DNA from 2 places in the Bradyrhizobium sp. 35 genome. Region 1 is predicted to be linked to the other one. Evidence: riboswitches for the same ligand, from Rfam matches in the RefSeq annotation. Region 1 holds a riboswitch; the other holds the start of a gene.
What was found. Region 1 has a riboswitch for S-adenosylmethionine ahead of IVB36_RS10665 (homoserine O-acetyltransferase). Riboswitches for the same ligand answer to the same signal wherever they lie in the genome.
Positions count from the first base shown of each region.

Region 2: it holds a riboswitch for S-adenosylmethionine, as region 1 does, so the genes downstream of both, IVB36_RS29440 (O-succinylhomoserine sulfhydrylase) here and IVB36_RS10665 (homoserine O-acetyltransferase) in region 1, are expected to answer to the same signal.

Region 1 is NZ_JADPJC010000053.1:65,293-71,456, forward strand. Features, by position in the region: gene IVB36_RS10645 (hypothetical protein) at 1-350, shown strand, start outside; gene IVB36_RS10650 (prephenate/arogenate dehydrogenase family protein) at 465-1,403, opposite strand; gene IVB36_RS10655 (histidinol-phosphate transaminase) at 1,400-2,494, opposite strand; gene IVB36_RS10660 (chorismate mutase) at 2,530-3,378, opposite strand; SAM riboswitch at 3,583-3,662, shown strand; gene IVB36_RS10665 (homoserine O-acetyltransferase) at 3,753-4,955, shown strand; gene metW (methionine biosynthesis protein MetW) at 4,968-5,630, shown strand; gene IVB36_RS10675 (alpha/beta hydrolase) at 5,682-6,164, opposite strand, start outside.
Region 2 is NZ_JADPJC010000144.1:144,056-150,219, reverse strand. Features, by position in the region: gene IVB36_RS29445 (SGNH/GDSL hydrolase family protein) at 1-315, shown strand, start outside; gene IVB36_RS29440 (O-succinylhomoserine sulfhydrylase) at 370-1,566, opposite strand; SAM riboswitch at 1,637-1,716, opposite strand; gene IVB36_RS29435 (2'-deoxycytidine 5'-triphosphate deaminase) at 1,827-2,933, shown strand; gene IVB36_RS29430 (PAS domain S-box protein) at 3,111-3,539, shown strand; gene IVB36_RS29425 (hypothetical protein) at 3,644-4,693, shown strand; gene IVB36_RS29420 (MATE family efflux transporter) at 4,855-6,164, shown strand, end outside.

The DNA.
Region 1 (6,164 bases):
TCTGGCACGCGACGCCCAGCCTCGATGTCTACTCCTATGCAGGCCTCGAAAAGGCCAAGGCGAATTTCGCCAATGTTGGAACGGTGCCGTTCGGCTACGGCAATCCGCTCTACAACAACACCGGCTGCTTCACCGAAAACTCGGCGGGCGCGACCTGCAACGGCAACACCAGGGAGGTTCGGCAGATCACGGCCGGGATCTACGACACCATCTACCAAGGCAATTTCGGCACGCTCAAAGCCGGCCTGCAATATTCCTACACGCAACGGTTCGCGTTCGCCGGCGTCGGCGGCGCGCCGAAGACCGACGACAACGTCGTCATGACGCAGATCCGGTACTACCCATTCTAGTCACGGAGCCACGCAGGCTCGTAGCCCGGATGGAGAGAAGCGCGATCCGGGAATCCTGCCTCAAGCGACGGAAGTCCCGGATTACGCCTGCGCTCCATCCGGGCCACTTCGGTGCTACGGCTTGTTGCCGAGCTGCGCATGCGGCCGGCCGAAATCGGGCGCGGCCGAATCCTGGCCGATTTCGACAATGCCGCGGCGGATGGCGCGGGTGCGGGTGAAGTGGTCGAACAGCGCCTCGCCATCGCCGCGGCGGATTGCGCGGGTGAGCTTTGCCAGATCCTCAGTGAAGGTGCCGAGCATCTCCAGCACGGCTTCCTTGTTGGCGAGGAAGACGTCGCGCCACATCGTCGGATCGGAGGCGGCGATGCGCGTGAAGTCGCGAAAGCCGCCGGCGGAGAACTTGATGACCTCTGACTCCGTCACCTGCGCCAGCTCGTCGGCGGTGCCGACGATGGTGTAGGCGATCAGATGCGGCAGATGGCTGGTGATCGCGAGCACGAGATCATGATGATCCGGCGTCATGATCTCGACCTTGGCACCCATCGCCGCCCAGAACGCGCGCAGGCGATCGGTGGCAGCCGCATCAACGCCCTCCGGCGGGGTGAGGATGCACCAGCGGTTGATGAAGAGCTCGGCGAAGCCGGAATCGGGACCCGAATGCTCGGTGCCTGCGACGGGATGCGCCGGCACGAAATGGACGCCTTCCGGCAGGTGCGGCGCCATATCCCTGACGATGGCGCCCTTGACCGAGCCGACGTCGGAGATGATCGCGCCGGGTTTGAGATGCGCGGAGATCTCCTGCGCCACCGGGCCGCAGGCGCCGACGGGAATGCAGAGGATGACGAGATCGGCGTCCTTCACGGCTTCCGCATTGGTCGCGACGACCTGATCGACGATGCCGAGCTCCATCACGCGTGCGCGCGTCTTCTCCGAGCGCGCGGTGGTGACGATCTCGGAAGCCAGACCCTGGAGCTTCGCGGCGCGTGCGATCGAGCCCCCGATCAGGCCGAAGCCGATCAGCGCGACGCGCTGGAAGTGCGGGGTCGCGCTCATCGTCCGGCCATGAAGTCGCGCAGGCCCTCGACGACGAGGCGGTTGGCCTCCTCGGTGCCGATGGTCATGCGCAGCGAATGCGGCAGGCCGTAGTTCTTCAAGCCGCGCAGCACCAGCCCGCGCTTGGTGAGGAAGGCGTCGGCTGCGTCCGAGGTCTTGCCCTCGGTCGGGAAGTGGATCAGCACGAAATTGGCGACGCTCGGCGTCACCTTCAGCCCGAGCTTGCCGATCTCCTCGGCGAGCCAGTTGCGCCAGGTCTCGGTGAAATGCTTCGACATGGCCTGGTGCGCTGTGTCCTCGATCGCGGCAACGGCGGCGTACATGGCCGGCGTCGACACGTTGAAGGGACCCCGGATGCGGTTGACCGCGTCGATGATGTGCTCGGGGCCGAACATCCAGCCGATGCGCAGCGCCGCAAGACCATGGATCTTGGAGAAGGTGTGGGTCACCACCGTGTTTTCGGTGGTCGCGACCAGCTCGATCCCCATCTCGTAATCGTTGCGCGAGACGTAGTCGCAATAGGCTGCGTCCAGCACCAGCAGCACGTGCGAGGGCAGGCCGGCGCGCAGGCGCTTGACCTCGTCGAACGGCACATAGGTGCCGGTCGGATTGTTGGGGTTGGCGAGCCAGACCAGCTTTGTCTTCGGCGTCACCGCCTTGAGGATGGCGTCGACATCGCAGGTGAGGTTCTTCTCGGCCGCGATGACATTCTTCGCGCCGACCGCCATGGTCGCGATCGGATAGACCAGAAAGCCGTGCGTGGTCGAGATCGCCTCGTCACCGTGGCTGAGATAGGTGTGGGCGAGCAGGTTGAGGATCTCGTCCGAGCCGGCGCCGCAGATGACGCGGTTGGGATCGAGCCCGAAGGTGCGCCCGATTGCTTCGCGCAGCACGCGCGAGGTTCCTTCCGGATAGTCTTCCAGATGATCCGCCACCTGCTTGAACGCCTCGATCGCCTTCGGCGAGGGCCCGAACGGCGTCTCGTTGGCCGAGAGCTTGAACACCTTGCGGCCAGGCTCTGCCACCGGGGTCTTGCCGGGCGTGTAGGGCGCAATATCGAGAATGCCGGGATTCGGCACGGGGCGGGACATCTTCAACTCCGGAGTGGGCTTAAGCGGTTCGCGACTTACGATTTCGACCCGGTCGGGGGCACCGTATAGCGCGTTGCGTGGCTGCCGACGAGGGCCGTGGAGCGCACCGAGGCCCCCGCTTCGATCAGGGCAGCCTTGATCTTGTCGATGCTGCTTGTCGCGGTGACCGAGACCAGCAGCGCGGCGCCGTCGAAGGCGGTGTCGGGCACCGCCACGATCTCGGCGAGCGGCGACAGGGCGCGCGCGACCTCCGCATTCCACCCAGAGACGCGTACGCTGAAGGTCTCGACCTCCGTCACCAGCGCGCTGTCGGCGACGCGCGAGACCGCGAACACGGGCAACGCCGCCGGATGGTCGGCGCGCTCGACGAAGGGCAGCCGCGCGATGATCTTTGGCGCGCCAGCTTCTTCCAGCGACAGCCACCACGGCGTGCGGCTCGAGGTCGCCGAGACCAGCGCCAGATCGCCCTTGGACTTCGCGACGGCCTCGACCGCCGCCTGCGCGCTGAAATGCGCGACGTAAGGCACGGTGAAGCCGAAATGGAATCGCGCGGAATCGCGCATGGCCGGCTCGCTCGCCGAGATGTCGGCGTGGACCGAGAACGGGGCCTGGACATAGGTGAAGGTCGCGATGATGACGCGCCAGATGCTCTCGACCGTGTCGAGCGGCAGGATGCCGCGATGACGCTGCACGAGGTCGCGCATCATGGAGGCCTCGCGTGCCGGGCGGAACGCCGAGCCGACCTCCTGGGTCTGCTTCACCTGGATCAGGCGGTCGATGATGTCGCCGCGTTGCATCAGCAGGCGATGCATGCCTTCGTCGATCGCGTCGATCTCCTTACGCAATTCCTGGAGTGATGGTGGCGCGGGCGGACGTTGGGACATGTCTGACAGGTGCTGCTGAGAGGCTTTCCAATGCGGATCAGTCGAGCCGTCACCGCTGTGATGGATATCCTGATTAGGCAGTCGGGGCTGCGAAAGCAAAGAGAAATGCAAAGAGAAATCGGGCCCTTTCCGCCCGTGGCGCGACAGGCGAATTTGGCTGATCCGGGCCGTGACTTGACGAAAACCGTCCAAGACGGTAGTTTTTACCCGTTCCGTGGTCATTTGAGCCGGCCGGCTTGCAGCCACGTTAAAAAACTCGCTAAACAGGCCGGGGACGCTTTCGATCCCGGCCGAACCTATCGTTCAGGCCGGGTTTTTCATGGCCTGATGTCAATGCGGTCACTTCTACGATCGCAAACGAGGTCGATGGTCAGATGGTTGGCGTCCAGTCCATTCCGAGTCCCGCGATCACCGCCGACGAGCGGTCGCACGAGGTGGATCATCCGAGTTCGCACGTCGCGCAGTTCGGCTCGGAGCAGCCGCTGCGGCTCGACTGCGGGGTCGATCTCAGCCCGTTCCAGATCGCCTACCAGACCTACGGCGAGCTGAATGCCGATCGCTCCAACGCGATCCTGATCTGCCATGCGCTGACCGGCGACCAGCACGTCGCCAACGTGCACCCTGTCACCGGCAAGCCCGGCTGGTGGGAGACCTTGGTCGGCCCCGGCCGGCCGCTCGATCCCAACGAATATTTTATCATCTGCTCCAACGTGATCGGCGGCTGCATGGGCTCGACCGGCCCGGCCTCGATCAATCCCGCGACCGGCAAGGTTTGGGGGCTCGATTTCCCCGTCATCACCATCCCCGACATGGTGCGCGCGCAGGCGATGCTGATCGACCGGCTCGGCATCGACACGCTGTTCGCGGTCGTCGGCGGCTCGATGGGCGGCATGCAAGTGCTGCAATGGACTGCGGCGTATCCGAGTCGCGTGTTCTCCGCGCTGGCGATTGCCTGCTCGACACGACACTCGGCGCAGAACATCGCGTTCCACGAGCTTGGCCGTCAGGCGGTGATGGCCGACCCCGACTGGCACCATGGCGGCTATGCCGATCGAGGTATCCATCCGCATCGTGGCCTCGCTGTCGCCCGGATGGCGGCGCACATCACCTATCTCTCCGACGCCGCGCTGCATCGAAAATTCGGGCGGCGCATGCAGGACCGCGAGCTGCCGACTTTCTCTTTCGACGCCGACTTCCAGGTTGAGTCCTATCTGCGCTACCAGGGCTCGTCCTTCGTCGAGCGCTTCGACGCCAACTCCTATCTCTATCTGACCCGCGCGATGGACTATTTCGACATCGCCGCCGACCACGGCGGTGTGCTGGCGAAGGCGTTCGCGGGAATCCAGACCCGCTTCTGCGTGGTCTCCTTCACCAGCGACTGGCTGTTCCCGACCTCGGAATCGCGCGCGCTGGTGCACGCGCTGAATGCGTCGAGCGCGCGGGTGTCGTTCGCCGAAATCGAGACCGATCGCGGTCACGACGCCTTCCTGCTCGACGTGCCCGAATTCCTTGATATCTCCCGCGCCTTCCTGCAATCGGCAGGCAAGGCGCGCGGGCTCACCGCCAATAATGCTTAAGGACGGCTAGTCATGTCTGTACAGGAAGCGTTGCCGCTGGGCGGCCTTGCGACCGGGCAGCCCGGTGATTTTCGCGCGGACCATGTGCTGGTGGCCAACATGGTCAAGCCGGGCTCGAAGGTGCTCGACGTCGGCTGCGGCGAGGGCGACCTGCTCCAACTGCTGGAAACCCGCGGCGTCGACGGCCGCGGCATCGAGCTGTCGCGCGAGGGCGTCAACCGCTGCGTCGCCAAGGGTCTTGCGGTGGTGCAGGGCGATGCCGACACCGACCTCGTGAATTATCCGGATGACGCCTTCGACTACGTGATCCTGTCGCAGACGTTGCAGGCGACGCGGCAGCCGAAAGTGGTGCTGGAGAATTTGCTGCGCATCGGCCGCCGCGCCATCGTGTCGTTCCCGAATTTCGGCTTCTGGAAGATGCGGCTCCAGCTCCTGATCGGCGGCCACATGCCGCGCACGGAGAACCTGCCGGCAAGCTGGTATGACACCGCCAACATCCATTTCTGCACCATCAAGGATTTCGTCGAGCTCTGCGACGCGATCGACGTCAAGATGGAACGTGCCGAGGCGCTCGACCTCTACGGCCGTCCGCTGCGGCTGCGGATGCCTTGGTGGGTGTGGAATCTGTTCGGCGAGCAGGGCGTGTTTCTGCTGACGCGGGGCGGCAGGAAGTAGGCCGGCCCGTTACCCCATCTACGCGACCCAGTACCTGGTGACGCCTTCGCGCTAATGCGCCGCCAGTGACCTCGGGTCGCGCACCGGCCATCTTCCCGCTTCCACCAGCGTGACGAACCGTTCCACCGTTTCGTTGAACAGCGCTGGCTCTTCGAGATTGAGGACGTGGCCGGACTTTGGAAACATGGCGAGCCCTGCCGCCGGCAGATGCTTCTTCAGAAACAGGCTTGCGCCCACGCACGGATCGTCCTCGTCGCCGCAGATGATGAGTGCCGGCGTCGTGGCCGCTCTGATCGCGTCCGTCATCGTAAAGATCGAGGGACGGCCGGCCTGGAAGCCGCGCATCGTCCGCGCTGATCCCTTGGCGTCGTGCCGCGCCAGGGCGGCATAGAAATCGGCGTGACCGCGCGGGTCCTTCACCAGGAAGGGAATCCGGCTCGGCGCCTCGCGCGTGACTTTTGCGACTTCGGCTGAGCCGAGCATCTCGAATTGCTCCGCGTTGGCGCGGCACTGCTGGCGCCAAGCGTCGAGGTT
Region 2 (6,164 bases), on a different contig from region 1:
GTGCTGGTCGATCCGCAATATTCGCCCGCCGTCAACCAGCGCGCCGAGAGCGCCGGCAAGATGGTGAAGCTGCTCGGCAAGGTCGCCGAGCTCCGTCACGTCGGCATCTTCCCGCGCTTCGAGGTGATGCGCGACTGGCACGAGAAGCAATCGCTTCCGGTCGAGAGTTTCGTGATCGCCGACGGACTGCACATGAACGATTGGGGCTATGCCTGCTTCGCCCAGCTCCTCGGCGACGACATCATTCGCTCCGTCGGCCAGATCAAGCTCGGCGTGAACGTGCCCGCGGACGTGCGGACGTACCGGCCAATGTGACTTGTCGTCCCGGCCCCCATGCGCAATTGCGCACTAGGCCGGGACGACAATAACTCACGCCTTCTCCAGCGCCGCGGTCAGATCCTCGATCAGATCGTCCGCGTGCTCGAGGCCTGCCGAGAAGCGGATGAATCCTTCGCTGATGCCGAGCGCGGCGCGGTCCTCCGGCTTCAAACGCTGATGCGTCGTGGTCGCGGGATGGGTGACGAGGCTCTTGGCGTCGCCGAGATTGTTCGAGATCTTGGCGAGCTTGAGCTCGTTGAGCACGCGGAACGCCGCCTGCTTGCCGCCCTTGACCTCGAGGCCGACCAGCGTCGAGCCGCCGCGCATCTGCTTCTTCACCAATGCAGCCTGCGGATGATCGGCGCGGCCGGGAAACACCAGCCGCGAAATCTTCGGATGGCTCGCCAGCACGTCCGCGATGCGCGCCGCCGTCTCGGTCTGCGCGCGCACGCGCACGGCGAGCGTCTCCAGCCCCTTGAGCAGGACCCAGGCGTTGAACGGCGAGATCGACGGGCCGGTCTGGCGCATGAAATTGTGGATGTGCTCGGCGATGAACGCTTCCGAGGACAGGATGATGCCGCCGAGACAGCGGCCCTGGCCGTCGATGTGCTTGGTCGCGGAATAGACCACGACGTCGGCGCCGAGCGCGAGCGGGCTCTGCCAGATCGGGGTGGCGAACACGTTGTCGACGACGAGCCGCGCGCCGCCACTATGCGCGATCTCGGCAATGCCGGGAATGTCGAGCACGTCGAGCGTCGGATTGGTCGGGCTCTCCAGGAAGAACGTCTTGGTGTTCGGCTTCATGGCGCGCTGCCACTGGTCGAGATCGAGGCCGTCGACCAGCGTGGTCTCGATGCCGTAGCGCGGCAGTAAATCCTGCACGACGTAGAGACACGAGCCGAACAGCGCGCGCGAGGCCACGACGTGATCGCCGGCCTTGAGCGGCGCCAGGATCGCGGTCGTCACCGCGGCCATGCCGGTCGCGGCCGAACGTGCCGCTTCGGCGCCTTCGAGCTCGATCATGCGGCGCTCGAACATCGAGATGGTCGGATTGGAGTAGCGTGAATAGATGAAGCCGGGGTCCTCGCCCTTGAACCGCGCCTCGCACTCCTCAGCGCTGTTGTAGACGTAGCCCTGGGTCAGGAACAGCGACTCCGACGTCTCGCCATATTGCGAGCGTAAGGTGCCGGAATGAACCAGGCGAGTTTCGGGACGGTAGTGGGCGGTTGGCGCCGGGGACTTCGACATAGGACCTCCTGAAGTGACCATCGAGAATGGTCACAAAAAAACCGGCCTGGAATATCTCCACGGGCCGGGATCACAGAGGTCCCCGGCCTGTTTAGCGACTTATTTAACGTGGCTGCAAGCCGGCCGGCTCAAATCACCACGGGATAAGTCATGCTCATATTCCGCAATGCCCTTTCCGTCAAGACGTCCATCGGATAGCCGTAAAACGCTCATATTTCCCGCATGTCGGGATGTGTTTGATCCCTGATGAGGACCCCGGGTTGACGTTCACGGTCGCCGCCGACGCCAATGGTATCCTGCCCGACCGCATGATCGCGGCGATGGCGGAGGGCGGTCTCATCCTGCCCGCTTACGACTTCGTCGAAAGCCAGATCCAGCCGGCGAGCCTCGATTTGCGTCTTGGCGATATCGCCTATCGCGTTCGCGCCAGCTTCCTGCCCGGTCCCGGCGCCACGGTCGCCGAGCGCATCGACGAGTTGAAGCTGCACGAGTTCAGCCTCGCCGACGGCGCGGTGCTGGAGACCAACTGCGTCTACATCGTGCCGCTGCTTGAAAGCCTCGCGCTGCCGCCGGAAATCGTCGCGGCCGCCAACCCGAAGAGCTCGACCGGCCGGCTCGACGTCTTCACCCGCGTGATCGCCGACGGCACCCGCCGCTTCGACATGATCGGTGCCGGCTATCACGGCCCGCTCTATGCCGAGATCAGCCCGAAGACGTTTCCGGTGCTGGTCAGCGAGGGCTCGCGCCTGAGCCAGGTGCGCTTCCGCACCGGCGATGCCATCCTCAACATCGACGACCTCGAGGCGCTGCACGCGACCGAGCGTCTCGTCGATATCGACGATGCCGACCTCACCGGCGGCGTCGCCGTCTCTGTTGATCTCTCCGGCGAGAAGAGCGGCGGCTTCGTCGGCTACCGCGCCAAGCGCCACACCGGCGTCATCGACGTCGATCGCCGCGCCGGCTATTCCGTCGAGGACTTCTGGGAGCCGATCTCGGCCCGTCCCGACGGCAGCCTGATCCTCGATCCCGGCGAGTTCTATATCCTCGCGTCGAAAGAGGCGGTGCAGGTGCCGCCCGATTACGCCGCGGAGATGGTGCCGTTCGATCCGCTGGTCGGCGAGTTCCGCGTGCATTATGCCGGATTCTTCGATCCCGGCTTCGGCTATGCCGGCGCCGGCGGGCTAGGCTCGCGCGCCGTGCTCGAAGTGCGCTCGCGCGAGGTGCCGTTCATCCTCGAGCACGGCCAGATCGTCGGCCGCCTCGTCTACGAGAAGATGCTGGCCCGCCCCGACGCGATGTACGGCCAGCGCATCGGCTCGAACTACCAGGCGCAGGGCCTGAAGCTGAGCAAGCATTTCCGGGTGTAGGGATAGCCTCACCTTCCGCTGTCATGCCTCGGCTTGACCGGGGCATCCAGTACGCCGTAGCCTATTGGTTCGATCACATCCGCCTCTGGAATACTGGATCGCCCGATCAAGTCGGGCGATGACACCGAATCTGTGTCAAGATGGGAAGTGAATCCGGGCTACGTCCGAGGTGGCGAAATGACAGATCAATCCGAACTCGACGCAAGAATCCTCGACGACGTCGCCGACGCGCTGATCTATTCGGATCGCTCCGGCACGATCATGCGCTGGAACCGCGCATCGTCCGCACTGTTCGGCTTCTCGGCGGACGAAGCGCTGGGCCAGAATCTCGACCTGATCATTCCCGAACATCTGCGCGCCGCGCACTGGAAAGGTTTTGAGGCCGCGCTTGCCAGCGGCGCGATGAAGCTTGCGGGCAAGCCGACACTGACCCGCGCGCTGCACAAGGACGGACGCAAGCTCTACATCGAGATGACCTTTGCGCTGGTGCGGGACGCCGCTGGAGTGGTGCAGGGATCGGTGGCGATGGCACGCGACGTCACCGAGCGCGTCGAGCGCGAGCGTGCCGCCAAAGCCTCGCAAACTAAGCCTGCGCAAAATTCGTGATGCGGAATTGGCGCGCCGGCGTGCAGGGCTCCCTGCGTGCGGCTCAGCTTGTCCGTCACCGGATGCAGTGACACACTCGATCAGAACAACGATCGGGAGCGAACATGACCGCACCAGACCCCGCGCAGGAAGCTCAATGGAAACGCTGGCGCGCGGTTGCCGATCTCTATCACGCCTACTTCACCGGTCTGATCCTCACCGTGGTCACGCGTCGCGGCACGGCAGATGCTGCGGAGTTCGTCTTTCGCGTGTTCCGCCGCCAGCAGCAGGAGCGCTTCCTGCCGGGGCTGGAGAAGCTCGGGCTGAGCCATCTGCCGCCCGCCGTGGCAGCCGCGCAATATCACTATCTCTCGAACTGGATCGGCGGCGTGCACGTCGAATACATGTATGAGAGCGACCGCAAAGCCTGGATCCGCTATCCGCCGCCGCGCTGGATCTGGAAAGGCACTGCCATCTGCGGCGTGCCGGGCGAAGTCTCGCGCGCGATGCTGCGCGGCTGGCACGCCAACAACGGCGTGGCGCTCGGCGATACCAGATTGGGGTTCGTCTGCACCAAGCAGAGCGTCGACGGCCAGGACGGGCTCGAAGGCTACTATTATCAATATGACCAGCCCCTCGAGCTCGACCAGCGCCTCGTGTTCGCGCGGCACCTCGAAGCCCCGCTGTTCGATGCAGCCGCGGCTCCGGCGTTGCCGGTCGCAAGCTGGCCAAGGCCGAGACTGGAAAAAGCCTATCGCAACTATGCGATGGAATATGTGCGCACCGCCGCGCCCGTGATGGTGCAGCTGTTCGGTCCGGAGGATGCGGGCTATCTCCTGCACCTCACGGGCAAGCTGATCGGGATGCAATATTTCGATGAGGTCGCTGCGGCGCTGTCGATGGGCCGCGGCGGTGCGAGCGAATTCGCGACGTTCCTCAACGCGCTGTTTGTCGCGCAGGACGATGCGGCTGAGACGACGCAATCCGAGGGCACGTTCGAAATCCGTCAGCAGAGCTGGAGGTTGATGGAAGACGGCGCCGATAACCACTCCGCTTGCGCCAAGGTGCTGGCGGGGTTGTTCGAGGGGCTTGCGGCCGGGTGCGGCCGGCACATCGGCGTGCACCTGTCCCCGACACCGAGCGGTCGTCCGCCATTGCTCTGGACGATTGGGTAGACGACGGCGTCACCGCGCTGCCGCAGGGCACGCCTGCACCTAGCGCAGGAGGAATCGCTGCGCGTCGTGCTAACAAGCCTCTTGTTGCGCCCTGCGCGAACCAATTCATTGGCACACCCAAGCATTGCTGCGCCGGAAATGGCGCTTTGCCCGGAGAGGACATGTCAGACATCGCCGAAATCCCGGTCGATGAACAAGAGCGTCCGCTGCCGCCGCCTCCGCGCCCCGTGAGGAGCGCGCTGATGGACGGGCCGATCCTGCGCACGCTGCTCGGGCTGGCCTGGCCCAACGTGGTCGCGCTCTCAGCCGGCACCTGCACCGTGATTGCGGAGACCTCCTATATCGGACGGCTCGGCGTGGAAGCGCTGGCCGCGATGGCGCTGGTGTTTCCGACAGTGATCCTGACCATGACCATGTCAGGCGGTGCGATGGGCGGCGCGGTGGCCTCCGCCATCGCGCGCGCGCTCGGCGCGGGCGATCGCGAGCGTGCCGGGACGCTCGCCGCGCACGCGCTGCTGATCGGCATCAGCTTCGGCCTCGTCTTCATGCTGGGCATGCTGATCTTCGGGCCCAAGGTGCTTGAGATGCTCGGCGGCCGCGGCGACGTGCTGACGCATGCGATCGCCTACACCCAGGTGTTTTTCGGCGGCGCCGTGCTGCCCTGGCTGCTCAACACCATGGCCGGCGTCCTGCGCGGCACCGGCAACATGAAGCTGCCGTCGCTGTTGATCCTCAATTCCGCGGCCTGGCAGATCGTGCTCGGTGGCACGCTTGGCCTCGGCCTCGGTCCGGTGCCGCAATTCGGCATGCGCGGGGTCGCCGCCGGCGCGCTGATTGCCTATTGCATGAATATCGGCGTGATGGGCTGGTACCTGTTCTCCGGCCGCGCCCGCGTGACGCCGAAGCTGCGCGGACTTCGCATCCAATGGGCGATGTTTTTCGACATCCTCAAAGTGGGCGCCATCGCCTGCTTCTCGCCGCTGCAATCGGTGCTGACGATCTCGATCTTCACTCACATGCTTGCGAAATTCGGCACCGCGATCCTGGCCGGCTACGGCATCGGTGCGCGGCTGGAATTCCTGCTGACCTCGATCGCGTTCTCGTTCGGCATCGCCTCGGTGCCGATGATCGGCATGGCGGTCGGCGCCGGCCGCATCGCCCGCGCCCGGCGCATCGCCTGGATCGCAGCGGCGAGCGCCTTCGTCGCCGTCGGTGCACCGGCGTGCCTGGTCGCGGCCTTCCCCGATCTCTGGGTGAACATCTTCACGGACAGCGCGACCGTGCGCGCCACCAGCCACCAATATTTGTCGACAGTGGCGCCGTTCTACGCCTTCATCGGCCTCGCCTCGACGATGTATTTCTCGTCGCAGGGCGCTGCGAAGGTGATCGGCCCGGTGCTGGCGCAGACCGCGCGGCTGATCTACATCTCGGCTGTCGGCTGGTGGCTGTCGACGCATGATGCCACCGCGCA